Kineosporia succinea: one gene and its partner. The protein of the gene in region 2 interacts with the protein of the main gene of each other region in a pairwise test. Links are inferred from orthologs where the notes say so. Each region holds a gene or a part of one and is shown on either strand. Other genes may lie near its edges. The genes, in order: J2S57_RS02390 and dnaE.

Region 1 (7,414 bases), 4.2 Mb from region 2 along the record:
GTGCTCGGGGTGACCGAGTCACGCATCTGCCAGATGCACACCAAGGCCGTGCTCCAGCTGCGCGGCAAGCTCTCCGAGGTCAGCTAGCCCTCAACGGTCAGCCCGGGGCGGCGCATCGGTCACCCGATGCGCCGCCCGGCGTTTTGCCCTCCGGTGACGGTGGACGCGGCGGTCGCCACGAGCTGTCCACAGGACGGCACGAGTGGCTGGTTTTCCACAGCCCGCCGGCTCGGAGGGCCGGGCCGCCGCGGCTGACGGCAACCTGGTGCGGTGACGACGACCCTGATCCTGATTCTCGGTGCGCTGCTGACCTTTTCGCCGGCCGCCGCTGCCCCCGTCGAGGCTCCGCCTCCGGCCCCGGTGTCGAGCTGGGAGTGGCCGCTGCAACCCCGGCCCGCCCTGGTTCGGGGTTTCGCGGTCGGCCCGCACCCCTGGTCGCCCGGTCATCGCGGCGTCGATCTCGGGGCCGCGGTGAACCAGCCGGTGATCGCTCCGGCCGGTGGCACGGTGAGCTTCGCCGGGGTGGTGGCGGGCACGCCGGTGGTCAGCATCGACCACGGCGGCGGGCTGGTGAGCAGTTTCGAGCCGGTGCGCACCCGGGTGCGGCGCGGTGAGCCGGTCGCGGCCGGAGCGGTGCTGGGCGATCTGCTCGGCGCGGGCCCTGGCAGCCACTGTCTGCCGGGAGTCTGCCTGCACTGGGGTGTGCGCCGGGAGGGCACCTACGTCGACCCGCTCGAACTGCTCGGCCTGAGCCGGGGGCCGGCGATCCTCCTGCCCCTGGATCCGGTGACCGCACCCGGCGCGGCGCTGAGCGTGAACCAGGGCGGCGGGTCGTCGAAGTCCGTCGCGCATCCGGGGAAGTTCCGTGCGGCGGCGTGAATCGGGGCCGCACCCGGCGGCCGGGTCAGCGCCGCATGCCCGCCAGGCGTTCGGCCGCCTCCGCGATCACGTCCGGGCGCTTGCAGCAGGCGAAGCGCACCAGGGGCGAGGGCTGCGACGGATCCTCGGCGAACGCCTGCACCGGCACACCCACCACTCCGGCGAGGCGGGGCAGGTCGTCGCACAGGGCCGCGCCGTCCCGGTAGCCCAGGGGAGTGGCGTCGGCGATCACGAAATAGGTTCCGTCGCTGGGGCGTACGTCGAACCCGGCGGCGGCCAGCCCGTCGGTGAGCATGGTGCTGCGGCCGCGCAGATCCTCACCGAAGGCCCGGAACTGCTCGTCGGGCAGAGCCAGTCCGGCGGCGACGGCGGGCTGGAACGGGCTGCCGTTCACGTAGGTGAGGAACTGCTTGACGGCGGTGATCGCGTCGACCAGCTCGGGCCGCGCGTGCAGCCAGCCGATCTTCCAGCCGGTCACCGAGAACGTCTTGCCCGCCGAGGAGATCGTCACCGTTCGGTCGGCCATCCCGGGCAGCGTCGCGATCGGCACGTGCTGGTGCGGGGCGAAGGCCAGGTGCTCGTAGACCTCGTCGGCGAGCACGATCAGGTCGTGGTCGCGGGCGGCCCCGGCCACCAGGTCGAGCTCGCTCCGGTCGAGCACCCGACCGGTCGGGTTGTGCGGGGTGTTGAGCAGGATGAGCCGGGTGCGGTCGGTCACGGCGCGGGCGAGAGCCTCGGCGGTGAGCCGGTATTCGGGCCACTCCAGCTTCACCGTGCGGCGCACCGCCCCGGCCATCTCGATCGCGGCGGAGTACGAGTCGTAGATCGGCTCCAGCACCACCACCTCGTCGCCGGGCTCGGTCAGCGCGATGATGCTGGCGGTCAGCGCCTCGGTGGCGCCGGCGGTGACGAGTACTTCGGTGTCCGGGTCCGGGTCGAGGCCGTACCAGTGGCGCTGGTGCTCGGCGACCGCCCGGCGCAGGGGAGCGATGCCCCGCCCGGGCGGGTACTGGTTGGCCCCACCGCGAATCGCCGCCACGGCGGCCTCGAGCACGGCCGAGGGCCCGTCGGTGTCCGGAAACCCCTGCCCCAGGTTGATCGCCCCGGTGCGGGTGGCCAGTTCGCTCATCCGGGCGAAGATCGTGGGCGCGGGCACCCCGGCCCCGTCGAGCAGCCCCGCCGCCTTCGCGACCCGTCGCCACGCACCGTTCACCATGCCGGAACCCTAGATCAGCGGCCCGCCCGCCGGCCCGGCCCCGACCACGTCGCAGTGCCCCGGTCGCCGCACCCACCAAGCGCGGGGATGGAAAATGAACCCGTGAACGTCGCCGAGCGGGTCTTCCAGACGCTGACCGGAACCTGGACGCTGACCCGGGTGATCCATCCGGACCTGGGCACGGCCACCGGCACGGCGCGCTTCACCCCCATGGCCCCCGGCCGCCTCCACTACCGCGAGGACGTCGAGCTCCACCTGCCCTCGGGACACGTCGGCCCGGCGTTCCGTGAGTACGAGTACGTCCTCGAAGACGACCTGATCCGGGTGCTGCTCGCCAACGGCACCACCATGCACCTGCTCACTTTCGAGCCCGAGACCGCCCCGGAACCGGCAGCCCCCGTCAGCTCGCCCGAGCCAACCCTGCCCGAGCCCACCCCGCCCGTTCACGCCACCACCTCGTCCCGCCCGGTCGTCTACACCGCCCAGGACATCCACGACTGCGTCGCCGACCAGTACCGCGGCACCTACCGCCTCCACGACGTCGAGCCCCGCGCGGCCCGCCCGACCGACCCCAGCACCGACCCCAGCCCCCGCACCGGCCCCAGCCCCCGCACCGAACCCAGCACCGAACCCAGCACCGAACCCAGCACCGGCCCCAGCACCGGCCCCAGCACCGGCCCCAGCACCGGCCCCAGCACCGGCCCCAGCACCGGCCCCAGCACCGGCCCCAGCACCGAACCCAGCACCGAACCCAGCACCGAACCCAGCACCGAACCCGGGCCCACCAACCAGCCCGAACTCCTGGTCGACATGAAGGTCGACGGCCCCACCAAGGACTACCGAATCGTCACCCGGTACCGGCGCGACCCGGACGACCACGGCGACCACGACGTCCACCCTTGAGCAGGAGCACCCGGTGCCCACCCGAACCTGGCAAAAGCCCCGCGAATCAACGGGAATGCCTCCGCGCTCCGCGGGGTTCCCAGACCGTCGTCATCCCGCACCCCGGAGTGCGGGTAGACTGCCCACGCGACCGGCGCGAGTCGGTCGACTTCGCGTGTCCGCATTCAGGCCCGCCGCAAGGTGGGCCGGCGTTCCGCTCGGTCCTGTCCCTGACGGCTGCCTGATCAGCCGGCGGAAGGTCCGGAACGTCGCGGGCACCAGGCACGGCACCACCCGGAGCCGTGAACCAACCGAGAGAACTGCGCCCACCCACCGGTGGTGCGCGCCTAGGAGATTGATCCATGGCAGTCGTCACGATGCGCCAGCTGCTCGGCAGCGGTGTGCACTTCGGGCACCAGACCCGTCGCTGGAACCCGAAGATGAAGCGCTTCATCCTCACCGAGCGCAACGGCATCTACATCATCGACCTGCAGCAGTCGCTGTCGTTCATCGACAGCGCCTACGAGTTCGTCAAGGAGACCGTCGCCCACGGCGGCAGCATCCTCTTCGTCGGCACGAAGAAGCAGGCCCAGGAGCCCATCGCCGAGCAGGCGACGCGCGTCGGCATGCCCTACGTGAACCAGCGCTGGCTGGGCGGCATGCTCACCAACTTCCAGACGGTCCACAAGCGGCTCCAGCGCCTCAAGGAGCTCGAGGTCATCGACTTCGAGGACGTGGCCAAGAGCGGCATGACGAAGAAGGAACTCCTCGTCCTGCGCCGCGAGAAGGACAAGCTGGAGCGCACCCTCGGCGGTATCCGCGACATGGCCCGCGTCCCGAGCGCGGTCTGGATCGTGGACACCAAGAAGGAGCACCTGGCCGTCGACGAGGCCCGTAAGCTCGGCATCCCGATCGTCGCGATCCTCGACACCAACTGTGACCCCGACGAGGTCGACTACAAGATCCCGGGCAACGACGACGCGATCCGCTCCGTCACCCTGCTCACCCGGGTCGTGGCCGACGCCGTCGCCGACGGTCTCATGAGCCGCCACGGTGGTGGCCAGAACACCGCCGCCGCCGCGACCGAGGGCACCCCGGCCGCCGCCGCCGAGCCGCTGCCCGAGTGGGAGCGCGAGCTGCTGGCCGGTCAGGCCGAGGGCACCCCCGCCGCCGAGTCGACCGAGGCCCCCGCGGCCGAGGCCCCGGCTGCCGAGGCCACCGAGGCGCCCGCCGCCGAGAGCACCGAGGCCCCCGCGGCCGAGGCTCCGGCTGCCGAGGCCGCCGAGACCGCCTCGAACTGAGCTCCACCCGGGCTCTGACGAGCTCGTGAGCCAGGTACCGGGCGCGCCGCCCACCGGCGGCGCGCCCGACGCCTGATCCGACCGAACTGACGACCTCCTCACCAAAACAGGAGTCAGAGCAATGGCGAACTACACCGCCGCCGACGTCAAGAAGCTGCGCGAGCAGACCGGCGCCGGAATGCTGGACTGCAAGAACGCTCTCGTCGAGAGCGACGGCGACTACGACAAGGCGATGGAGTACCTCCGCGTCAAGGGCCAGAAGGGTGTGGCCAAGCGCGAGTCGCGCACCGCGTCCCAGGGCGCCGTCGCGGCGTACACCGAGGCCGGCGTGGGCACGCTCGTCGAGCTCGACTGCGAGACCGACTTCGTCTCCAAGGGCGACAAGTTCCAGGTCGTCCTCCAGCAGGTGCTCGACCAGGCCGTGGCCGTCAAGGCCGCCGACGTCGACAGCCTGCTGAAGAGCGAGGTGGCCGACGGCCGCACCGTGCAGGCGCTCCTCGACGACGCCAACGCGTCGATCGGCGAGAAGATCGAGCTGCGCGCCGTGGCCCGTCTCGAGGCCCCGTTCGTGGCCTCCTACCTGCACCGCACCAGCCCCGACCTGCCGCCGCAGGTGGGCGTGCTCTTCGGCGCCAGCGGTGAGAGCGACGTCGTGCGCGACATCGCCCTCCACATCGCCGCGCTGCCCCCGCTGTACCTCTCGCGCGACGAGGTCCCGGCCGACGTGGTGGAGAACGAGCGCCGCATCGCCGAGGCCACGGCCCGCGAGGAGGGCAAGCCCGAGGGCGCGCTGCCGAAGATCGTCGAAGGCCGCGTGACCGGGTTCTTCAAGGAGAACGTGCTCGTCGAGCAGAAGTTCGCCAAGGACCAGGGCACCACCGTGCAGAAGGTGCTCGACGGCGCCGGCATCACCGCCGTCGGCTTCTACCGCTTCCGGGTGGGCGTCTGATCGATACCGGCTGCTGATCGATACAGCCGGTAGTACCACCCGGTCGCTCCCCGCAACTGCGGGACAGCGTCCGGTGACAAGCCGGTGAGAGGCAGACCAGCCTCTCACCGGCTTTTTCTCTGTCGGCCGTGCGATACGGCAGACTGCCCCCGGACGCCCGTCCGCCGGGCGCCACGAACCAGGAGGTACCGCTGGATGTCCGACTCTTCGCATTCCGTCAAGCCCCAGCGCCGGGTGCTGCTGAAGCTCTCCGGTGAGGTGTTCGGCAACGGCCAGCTGGGCGTCGATCCGGACGTGGTGGCGCACCTGGCCGAGCAGATCGCCGGGGTCGCGAAGGAGGGCATCCAGATCGCCATCGTCATCGGTGGTGGCAACTTCCTGCGTGGCGCCGAGCTCTCGCAGCGCGGCATGGACCGCGGCCGCGCCGACTACATGGGCATGCTCGGCACGGTGCTGAACTGCCTGGCGCTGCAGGACTTCCTGGAGAAGGCGGGCATCGACACCCGGGTGCAGACGGCGATCACGATGGGCCAGGTCGCGGAGCCGTACATCCCGCGCAAGGCCATCCGTCACCTGGAGAAGAACCGAGTGGTGATCTTCGGGGCCGGTCTGGGCGCGCCGTACTTCTCGACCGACACGGCCGCGGCCCAGCGCGCCCTCGAGATCAAGGCGCACGCGGTGCTGATGAGCAAGAACGGGGTGGACGGCGTGTACACCGCCGACCCCCGCAAAGACCCGACGGCGAGCAAGCTCGACGAGGTCTCGTACACCGACGCGCTGACCCGCCAGCTCAAGGTGGTCGACGCCACCGCTTTCAGCCTGTGCATGGACAACAAGCTCCCCATGATCGTCTTCGGCATGGAGGGCGAAGGGAACATCGCGGCCGCCGTGCGGGGTGAGAGAATCGGGACGCTCGTCACCTCCGGCTGATCCGGCCGGATTCGGGGCGGTTCCTAGCAAGATTTCACGGCACATCCGGTCCGGGTCGCCCGGCCGACAGGTAGCGATGAAGGAGCGACAGTGATCGACGAGACCCTCCTCGAGGCCGAGGAGAAGATGGACAAGGCGGTCGAGGTCGCCAAGGAAGACTTCAGCAACATCCGCACGGGGCGCGCGAACCCGGCCATGTTCAACAAGATCACGGTCGAGTACTACGGCGCCCCGACCCCGCTGCAGCAGCTGGCTTCCTTCACGGTGCCCGAGGCCCGGCAGATCCTGATCCAGCCGTACGACGCGAGCGCCCTGACCGACATCGAGAAGGCGCTGCGCTCGTCCAACCTCGGCGTCAACCCGAGCAACGACGGCAAGATCATCCGCGTGGTGCTGCCGGTGCTCACGGAGGAGCGCCGCAAGGAGTACATCAAGCTCGCCCGCACCAAGGCGGAAGACGGCCGCGTGTCGATCCGCAGTGTGCGCCGCAAGGCCAAGGAAACGCTCGACCGCGCGGTGAAAGACGGTGAGATCGGCGAGGACGAGGGTGCCCGCGCCGAGAAGGAGCTGGAGCAGTCGACCAAGTCCCACGTGGACTCCATCGACGAGCTGCTCCGGCACAAGGAGACCGAGCTTCTCGAGGTATGAGCGTGGCCGGAGGTTCTGGTCCGTCCGATTCCTCGTCCCGCCGGGGACGCCGGGCCGCACGCGGTCCGGCGTCCAGGGACGCGTGGCCCGAAGAGGCCGCTGACGGAACCGGTGAGAACGACGCCTGGCCGGCGGAGGGGCCGGGCGAGGAGCAGAACGACTCCGGTGGTCTCGGCGGTCGGCGTCCGGGAAGTGGAGGTCTGGGCGGTAACCGTCTGGCCCGCGGTGGTGCCTCCGGGCGTGCCTTCGGGCGCGACCGTGGTCACGGCATCCGTTCCAACGGCCCGTCGACGTCGTCGTTCGACCAGTTCCTCGACCGCTCCGGCGGTTCCGGCGGTGCGGATGCTCCCCGGGGTTCCGCGCGGCCCGCGCCTGCGCGCGGCACGTCGCACCCGGGCCTGCCTCAGCGCGCCACCCAGTCGGGCAGCATCCCGGTGAACCCGTACCGCGAGGCACCCGCCGACGACCACGAGAACCCCCGCGACACCGGGCCTTTCCCGTCCGGTCGGCGCGGCGCGGATCCGTCCGGGCCGCCCACGGGCGGTCGCGGCCTCTTCGGTCGCGGGCGGGGCGAGGCGGATCCCTTCCCCGGACCCGACCCTTTCGCGG
Region 2 (8,676 bases):
ATGCCGACAGTCTGTTCGTCCTGGCGCGGGAGGGGACGCAGAGCCTGCAAGTTTGACTAGTTTGGTCCCGTGGCGACCCGGCTTCCGCTCTTTCCGCTCAGCACCGTCCTGGTGCCGGGTCTCGTGCTGCCGCTGCACATCTTCGAGCAGCGCTACCGGATCCTGGTGCAGGCCCTGATGGATCTGCCCGAGGGCGCCCCCCGGCACTTCGGGGTGATCGCGACCCGGCCCGGCGGTGACCCGGAGACCCTCGACGGTCTCTACGGGGTCGGGTGCACCGCCCAGATCCGCGAGGTGACGCCCTACGACGACGGCCGTTTCGACCTGGTCACCGTCGGGAACCTGCGGTTCCGGCTGGAGGGTCTCGACGAGGAGGCGGGGGCGCCGTACCACACGGGTCTCGTCGACCTCCTCGAGGAAGACGACGGCCCCGGCGACCTGGACGCGGTGGCCGAGCTGGTCGGGCTGCGCTTCGCGGCCTACCGCGACCGGCTGCGGGTGGAGCAGTCCGGGGTGCCGACCGATCCGCGGGTGCTGTCGTACCTGGTCGCGGCGGCCGCGGTGCTCGAGCTGCCCGAACGGCAGAGCCTGCTCGAGGCACCGAGCACGCACGAGCGGCTCACCGCCGAACTGGCCCTGCTGAAGCGGGAGATCGGCCTGCTCGACGCGTTCAACTCGCTGCCCGCGGTGGAGCTGACGAAGGAACCGTTCACTCCCAACTAGGACCTGTCTCGGCAAGACCCCGGGGCCGCGGCCCCGGCGCTGCGCCCCGCGTCTATGCTCCGCGTCGTGGCGAAGAAGAAGGACGCGACGGCCGGCACCCCCGCGACCACGCTGCTCACCCGCGAGCGCGTGACGTTCACCGTGCACACCTACGAGGCCGAGGACCGCAGCCGGGCGTCCTCGTCCTCCGACCGGGTCGCCTTCGGCACCGAGGCCGCCTCCGCGCTGGGGGTGGACGAGGCGCGCGTCTTCAAGACGCTGGTCGCCGAGGTCGACGGGTCGATGTGGGTGGCGGTCGTGCCGGTCGGGGGTCTGCTCGACCTGAAGGCACTGGCCGCCGCCGCGGGTGGCAAGAAGGCGGTGATGGCCGATCCGGCCGCCGCCGAGCGCAGCAGCGGTTACGTGGTGGGCGGGATCAGCCCGCTCGGTCAGCGTAGGGCCCTGCCGACCGTGGTCGACGCCTCGGCGCTCGAGCACGCGACGGTGTATGTCAGTGGTGGGCGGCGCGGCCTCGACCTGGAGCTGGCCCCCGCCGACCTGGTGCGGCTCACACGAGCGCGGACCGCACCGATCGGGCGGGGTCCGGAGTAGTTCCCCGATCGTGACGGCCAGGTCGTCGATGTCCTCGAGGTGCCGCCCGCCCGCGGGTCAGTGACGGGCGGGGGCTTCCAGACGGCGGCTCGTCCACGGCAGGATCGCGCCGACCATGATCACGACCGCCGTGGTGGCGGGCCACACGAACGCCGAGCCGATCGCCCGCAGTGCCGGCGTGCCCACCTGGTTGCCGAGGCCCCAGGAGACGGCCGCGCCGATGGTCGAGGTGATCAGCACGACCAGCACCCGCCGCACCGGGGTGGCCCCCGGCCGCAGCAGGGTGAGGCCACCGACGGCCAGGCCGGTCAGCAGCCCCAGCCCGGCGAGGGTGCCGTCGACCGCGGCCGCGACCTCCTGCTCGTCGCCGAAGCCCTCGGTGACCGGGATGAGCAGGCGCCACGCGACGGCCATCACGACCCCCAGCATCAGCGGCCCGACCAGGGCAGCGGTCTCTCCCGCCAGGAGCTTCTTCGGGCGGGGACGCCGGCCTTCGGACGGCTCCGGCTGCCACGGCTGCCCGGAACGTTCGTCAATCATGCTCATCGTGACTCAAATCTAGGGCCCCGGCCTGTGGGCCGACGACTTTTGCCGACGACCCACGGACTGGAGGAGATCAGGCGGAGGCCAGGCAGCTCGGGCCGAGCAGCGCCTTGAGGTCACCGAACAGGGCCGGTGACGGAGTGACCCGCAGCCGGTCGTCGAGACGCATCGTGGTCTGGCGCCCCGGCTGCACCAGGCGCAGGTGCACCTCGCTCGAACCCGGGTGGTTGACCAGCACGTCTTTCAGCTTGCCGACCGTGGGAGGGGTGCAGCGGCTGACCGGCATCGACAGCACGACCGGGCCGTTGCTGCTGACCGTCAGGTCGGGGATGGTGAGTTCCTGCGCGTAGATCGTGGGCACGTCGTCACGCCGGTTCACCCGCCCCTTCACCACGACCACCAGGTCTTCGGCGAGCACGTGCAGCACCGTCTGGTAGGTCTGCGGGAAGAACAGCACCTCGATGGCACCACCCAGGTCTTCGACCGTCGCGATGGCCCACGGGTTGCCGTTCTTGGTGAGCTTGCGCTGCAGCGAGCTGATCATGCCCGCGATCACCACGGTGGCGCCGTCGGGACGGCCGTCGTCACCGGTGAGCTGCGAGACGGTGCAGTCGGAGGACTTGGCCAGGATGTGCTCGACGCCGAACAGCGGATGGTCGGAGACGTACAGCCCGAGCATCTCCCGCTCCGAGGCGAGCAGCACCGACTTCTCCCACTCGCCCTCGGGCACCGGCGGCACCATCGAGAGCTGGGGGGCGTCTTCGTCGTCCATGCCCATCAGCGCGCCGAACAGTGAGTCCTGCCCGTTGGCCTCCTGGCGCTTGTCGGACACCACGGCCTCGACCGCCTGCTCGTGCACCGCGACCAGGCCCTTGCGGGTGTGGCCCAGGGTGTCGAAAGCGCCGCCCTTGATCAGTGACTCGATGGTGCGCTTGTTGCAGACCACCAGCGGCACCTTGCGCAGGAAGTCCTCGAACGAGGTGAAGCGGCCCTTCTCCTCACGCGCGGCCACGATCGCCTCGACCACGTTCGCGCCGACGTTGCGGATGGCGGTGAGGCCGAACCGGATGTCGACGTCGACGGCGGTGAAGTTGGCGCTGGACTCGTTCACGTCGGGCGGCAGCACCTTGATGCCCAGGTGCCGGCACTCGTTCAGGTACAGCGCCGACTTGTCTTTGTCGTCGCGGACGCTGGTGAGCACGGCGGCCATGTACTCGGGCTGGTAGTTCGCCTTGAGGTACGCGGTCCAGTAGCTGACGACGCCGTACGCCGCCGAGTGCGCCTTGTTGAAGGCGTAGTCGGAGAACGGGACCAGGACGTCCCACAGGGTCTTGATCGCCTCGGGGCTGAACCCGTTGTCGAGCATGCCCTGCTCGAAGCCGACGTACTCGGCGTCGAGCACCTCGCGCTTCTTCTTACCCATGGCTCGCCGCAGCAGGTCGGCCTTGCCGAGCGAGTAGCCGCCCAGCTGCTGGGCGATGGCCATGACCTGCTCCTGGTACACGATCAGGCCGTAGGTGGTGCCGAGGATGGGTTCGAGGGCCTCGGCCAGCGAGTCGTGCGGGTAGCTGATCTCCTGCTGCTTGTTCTTGCGCAGCGCGTAGTTGGTGTGCGAGTTGGCGCCCATCGGGCCCGGGCGGTAGAGCGCGCCCACGGCCGAGATGTCCTCGAAGTTGTCGGGGCGCATGAGGCGCAGCAGCGAGCGCATCGGCCCGCCGTCGAACTGGAACACGCCCAGCGTGTCACCGCGCTGCAGCAGCTCGTAGGTCTTCGGGTCGGTGAGCTCCAGCGACTCCAGCTCCACCGGCTCCTTGCCGTTGAGCACGATGTTCTGGAGCGCGTCGTCGAGAATCGTCAGGTTGCGCAGACCCAGGAAGTCCATCTTGACCAGACCCAGGTTCTCGCAGGTCGGGTAGTCGAACTGGGTGATGATCGCGCCGTCCTGCTCGCGGCGCATGATCGGCACGTGGTCGATCAGCGGCTCGCTGGACATGATGACGCCGGCCGCGTGCACACCCCACTGACGCTTCAGCCCCTCCAGGCCCCGGGCCGTCTCCACGACCTTGGACACGTCGGCGTCGGTCGCGTGGAGCTGCCGGAACTCCTCGGCCTCCTTGTAGCGCGGGTGCTTGGGGTCGAAGATCCCGTAGAGCGGGATGTCCTTGCCCATCACGGCCGGGGGCATCGCCTTGGTCATGCGCTCGCCCAGCGAGAACGGGTAACCCAGCACCCGGCCGGCGTCTTTCAGGGCCTGCTTGGCCTTGATCGTGCCGTAGGTGACGATCTGGGCCACGCGGTCTTCGCCGTACTTGTCGGTGACGTAGCGGATCACCTCACCGCGCCGGCGCTCGTCGAAGTCGACGTCGAAGTCGGGCATCGACATACGCTCGGGGTTGAGGAACCGCTCGAAGATCAGGCCGTGCTGCAGCGGGTCGAGGTCGGTGATCTTCATGGCGTAGGCGGCCATCGAGCCGGCACCCGAACCACGGCCCGGGCCCACCCGGATGCCGTTGTTCTTGGACCAGTTGATGAAGTCGGCCACCACGAGGAAGTACCCGGCGTAGCCCTTGCTGGTGACGACCTCGCACTCGTAGTTGGCCTGCTTCTGCACGTCGTCGGGGATGCCCTTGGGGTAGCGGTGCATCAGGCCCGTCTGGACCTCCTTGATGAACCACGACTGCTCGTCCTCACCCTCGGGCACCGGGTAGCGCGGCATCAGCGAGCCGACCGACTCGGTGAACGAGATCTCGCAGCGCTCGGCGATCTCGAGGGTGTTGTCGCACGCCTCGGGCAGTTCGCGCCACAGGTCACGCATCTCGGCCGGGGACTTGAGGTAGAACTCGTCGGCGTCGAACTTGAACCGCTTGGGGTCGGCCAGCGTGGAGCCCGACTGCACGCACAGCAGCACCGAGTGGGCCTTCGCGTCTTCGGGTTTGGTGTAGTGCAGGTCGTTGGTGGCGACCAGCGGGAGCTTCAGCTCGCGGGCCAGCTTCACCAGGTCCTGCTGGATGCGGCGCTCGATGCCGAGCCCGTGGTCCATGATCTCGCAGTAGAAGTTGCCCGCGCCGAACAGGTCGCGGTACTCGGCGGCGACCTCCACGGCCTCCTTGTACTGCCCCAGCCGCAGCCGGGTCTGCACCGCGCCGGAGGGGCAGCCGGTGGTCGCGATCAGGCCCTCGTGGTACTTCTCGAGGATCTCGCGGTCCATCCGGGGCTTGTAGAACATGCCCTCCATGGACGCCAGCGAGGCGAGCCGGAACAGGTTGTGCATGCCGGTGTTGTTCTCGGACCACAGCGTCATGTGGGTGTAGGCGCCCGTACCCGAGACGTCGTCACCACCGCCGTCGCCCCAGCGCACGCGGGTGCGGTCGGAACGGTGGGTGCCCGGGGTCACGTAGGCCTCGACCCCGACGATCGGCTTCACGCCGTGCTTCTTGGCCTTCTTCCAGAACTCGTACGCACCGAAGACGAACCCGTGGTCGGTGGTGGCGACCGCGGGCATGCCCATGCGGGCGGCCTCGGAGAAGAGGTCGTCGATCTTCGCCGCACCGTCGAGCATCGAGTACTCGGTGTGGTTGTGCAGATGCACGAACGAGTCGGACGGGCCGGGCACGGACGCCTCCAAGCGGTCAGCGACATGCCTTGGATCACGGGCACGCCGGCAGGTCGGGGACCAGGACGGGCACCAGCACAGCGACCGGGGGAAGAGGCACCGGCGGCCCGGCGCGGGCCGGGGAGCCGATGAGGTCTGGTGCGGGTGGATCGCCAGCCAGTCTAGGTCCCGCCACCGACAGAATCAGCGAGGCCCCGAGGCTGCCCGGTCGGCCCGGCGTGTCACCCGGGCCTCCCCCCAACAGCCGAGAGCCAAAGGCGACAATGGTGGACGACGTGCGCACGTCGTCCACCATCGTCGCCCTGGGATCGTGGTCAGCTCGCGTCGCTCAGGCGCTCCAGGGCGACGGCCAGATCGTCGGGGTACTCGCTGGAGAACTCCACCCACTCCCCCGTGCCCGGGTGGTCGAAGCCCAGCCGCACGGCGTGCAGCCACTGCCGGCTCAGCCCCAGCCGGGCCGAGAGCGTGGGGTCGGAGCCGTACATCGGGTCGCCCACGCAGGGATGGCGCAGCGTGGAGAAGTGCACGCGGATCTGGTGCGTGCGCCCGGTCTCCAGATGCACCTCCACCAGCGAGGCCGCGCGGAACGCCTCGAGCGTCTCGTAGTGGGTGACGCTGTCCTTGCCGCCGGAGATCACCGCGAACTTGTACTCGTGCGAGGGGTGCCGGCCGATCGGCGCGTCGATCGTGCCGCGCAGCGGATCGGGATGGCCCTGCACGATCGCGTGGTAGGTCTTCTCCACCGTGCGCTCACGGAAGGCCTGCTTCAGCATCGAGTACGCGTACTCGCTCTTGGCCACGACCATCAGGCCACTGGTGCCCGCGTCGAGCCGGTGCACGACACCCTGACGCTCGGCCGAACCGGACGTCGCGATCGAGTAGCCCGCGGCCGCCAGCCCCTGAGTCACCGTCAGGCCCGCCCACCCCGGACTCGGATGCGCCGCGACCCCGGCCGGCTTGTCGATGACGACCAGGGAGTCGTCGTCGTGAACGATGCGCAGGCCCGGCACCGGCTCCGGCGGCGGCAGCTCGGCGGGCTCGGCCCCCGGCATCGTGATCTCCAGCCAGGCACCCGCCCGCAGACGCTCGGACTTGCCCGCGGGCGAGCCGTCGAGCAGCACGGCCCCGTCGGTGGCGAGATCGGCGACGGTGCTGCGGGACAGGCCGAACAGCCGCGACAGGCCGGCGTCGAGCCGTTCGCCCGCCAGACCGTCGGGCACCGGCATCGAACGCACCTCAGGCATCGGGCTTCTTGTCCTCGGGGTCGTTCGTGCCGTCGTTCTTGTCGTTCTTGCCGTCGCTGACCTTCTGGCCGTCGGTGCCGATGCCCATCACGGACAGGACCGCGATCAGCACCGCCGCGCAGGTGATCGAGCAGTCGGCCAGGTTGAAGATCGGCCAGTTCGGCAGCTCGAGGAAGTCGACGACGTGCCCGCGGAACACCCCCGGCGAGCGGAACACCCGGTCGGTCAGGTTGCCCACCGCGCCGCCCAGCAGCAGGCCGAGCGCGACCGCCCAGCCCCAGTGCCCCAGCGTGCGCGAGATCCGGATGATGAAGACCGCCACCGCGATCGCGACCACCGAGAAGATCCAGGTGGCCCCGGTCGCCATCGAGAACGCGGCCCCGGGGTTGCGGATCAGGTAGAAGCCGAACAGGTCGCCGACCACGTCGACCCGGCCGCGGCCGGTGAGCTCTTCCACCGCCAGGTACTTGGTCAGCTGGTCCAGCCCGAGCACGACCAGGGCGATCAGCGGGACGGCGGCGGCGTAGGCGCGGCGGCGGGTCGGGGCCACGGAAGGCACCGGCCCGGCCGGATCGACCGCTTCGGCGGGATCCGGCGTGGTGGTGGGCGGGGTCGGCTCAGTCATCGTGCTCATAGGGTGCCATGCCCACACCCGCGGTCGGCACCGGTGCTCCCGGCGCGGGGCACCCCACCGGATTCACCGCCGTTCCTGCCTCTGCTTGCACGCCACGCAGGAGGCCGCCCGCGGGAACGCCTCCAGCCGCGGCAGCGCGATCGGCTGCCCGCACCCCTCACAGACCCCGTAGGTGCCCGCGTCGATCCGGTCGATCGCCTCACGCGTGGCCCGCACCGCCTCGTTCACCCGTTCCAGCAGCGCCTGCTCGTGCTCACGCCCGAAGGTCTTGCCGCTGGAGTCGGCCGGGTCGTCGCCCGAGCCGGTCTGGCTGTCGCGGATCACCTCTTCCAGCCCGGCCAGCACCACGGCCTGCTCGGCCTGCAGGGTGCTCAGCTCGGCGACGAGCTCCTGGCGGATCCCCTCGAACTCACTGACGGTCTTGCGCTGCGCCCGTGGCACGTCGGCAACCTCCAGTCGGCTCCGGCTCGATCACGATGCCCGCCCGGTTGCTCGTGTGCCCGTGCACACGACCGAACGGGACGCCCGAGCCACGGCGCGAGCAAACGCGAGCGGCGCCGGGCATGCGTGTGACAACGCATGAACCGGCACCGCTCGCGGGTGGCACGCTTCCCCGTCACCAGGACGGGGGCGCGCCGGATGCGGCTCTGGCGGATTCAGACAAGTCTGAACCCGCCGGGCCGTACTGGCTAGCCGTGTATCAGCTCTGTCCGCCGAAGGGGTACTGCGCCGGAGCGTCGGCACCCGCGTCGGAGTAGCCACCACGGGTCGGGAGCGGTGCGCCGTAGGGCGCGGCACCCACACCGGCGGGCTGGGACTGAGGCTGCTGCGGCCCACGGGTGGGCACGACGGCGGCCTTCGACTCCAGCTCGCGGAGCTGACCCTCGAGGTAGGACTTGAGCCGGCTGCGGTATTCGCGCTCGAAGGCCCGCAGCTCGTCGATCTTGCGCTCGAGCAGCGAACGCTCCTGCTCCAGCGAACCGAGGGTCTGGCGCTGCTTCTCCTCGGCCTCACGGATCAGGCGGTTGGAGTGCTCGCGGGCCTCGCCGACGATGCGGTCACGGGTCTGCTCACCGTTGCGCACGTACTCGTCGTGCAGCTTCTGGGCCAGAGCCAGCATGCCGGCGGCGGCCTCGGGGCCCTGGCCCTGGGTCTCCATCACGGCGGGCACCCGGACCGGCTCCGGCGCGACCGCGGCCACGGGCTGCGGCGCCGGCTGCGGAATCGGCATCGGGGCGGGAGCGGGCTCCGGGGCGGACTCGCGGGCCACATTGGCGCGAGACAGCTCTCCGACGCGGCGCTCGCAGGAGCTCAGCTTGCCGCGGAGC

Evidence for each region.
Region 1: the proteins of dnaE (region 2) and J2S57_RS02390 interact in binary tests that used the Escherichia coli proteins (3 or more experiments, as listed by UniProt). The link is inferred for Kineosporia succinea from one-to-one orthologs.

Annotation. Positions count from the first base shown.
Region 1 is NZ_JAUSQZ010000001.1:522,361-529,774, reverse strand. The notes cover bases 1-2,831. They hold J2S57_RS02390 (pyridoxal phosphate-dependent aminotransferase), read right to left. Parts: upstream 2,096-2,831; coding sequence 905-2,095; downstream 1-904. Other genes in these bases: J2S57_RS02385 (DUF6314 family protein), read left to right, coding at 2,198-2,831; J2S57_RS02395 (M23 family metallopeptidase), read left to right, coding at 271-879; whiG (RNA polymerase sigma factor WhiG), read left to right, coding at 1-87. Also shown: more of J2S57_RS02385, read left to right, coding at 2,832-2,998; rpsB (30S ribosomal protein S2), read left to right, coding at 3,340-4,278; tsf (translation elongation factor Ts), read left to right, coding at 4,400-5,227; pyrH (UMP kinase), read left to right, coding at 5,423-6,157; frr (ribosome recycling factor), read left to right, coding at 6,248-6,805; J2S57_RS02360 (phosphatidate cytidylyltransferase), read left to right, coding at 6,802-7,414. UniProt on the Escherichia coli protein: Shows aminotransferase activity with methionine and histidine as substrates, and to a lesser extent also with phenylalanine.
Region 2 is NZ_JAUSQZ010000001.1:4,676,049-4,684,724, reverse strand. The notes cover bases 1,731-5,823. They hold dnaE (DNA polymerase III subunit alpha), read right to left. Parts: upstream 5,471-5,823; coding sequence 1,931-5,470; downstream 1,731-1,930. Other genes in these bases: J2S57_RS20330 (RluA family pseudouridine synthase), read right to left, coding at 5,785-5,823; J2S57_RS20340 (hypothetical protein), read right to left, coding at 1,731-1,854. Outside these bases: J2S57_RS20350 (LON peptidase substrate-binding domain-containing protein), read left to right, coding at 70-723; ybaK (Cys-tRNA(Pro) deacylase), read left to right, coding at 790-1,314; more of J2S57_RS20340, read right to left, coding at 1,372-1,730; more of J2S57_RS20330, read right to left, coding at 5,824-6,714; lspA (signal peptidase II), read right to left, coding at 6,707-7,339; J2S57_RS20320 (TraR/DksA family transcriptional regulator), read right to left, coding at 7,412-7,789; J2S57_RS20315 (DivIVA domain-containing protein), read right to left, coding at 8,049-8,676. UniProt on the Escherichia coli protein: DNA polymerase III is a complex, multichain enzyme responsible for most of the replicative synthesis in bacteria. This DNA polymerase also exhibits 3' to 5' exonuclease activity. The alpha chain is the DNA polymerase catalytic subunit.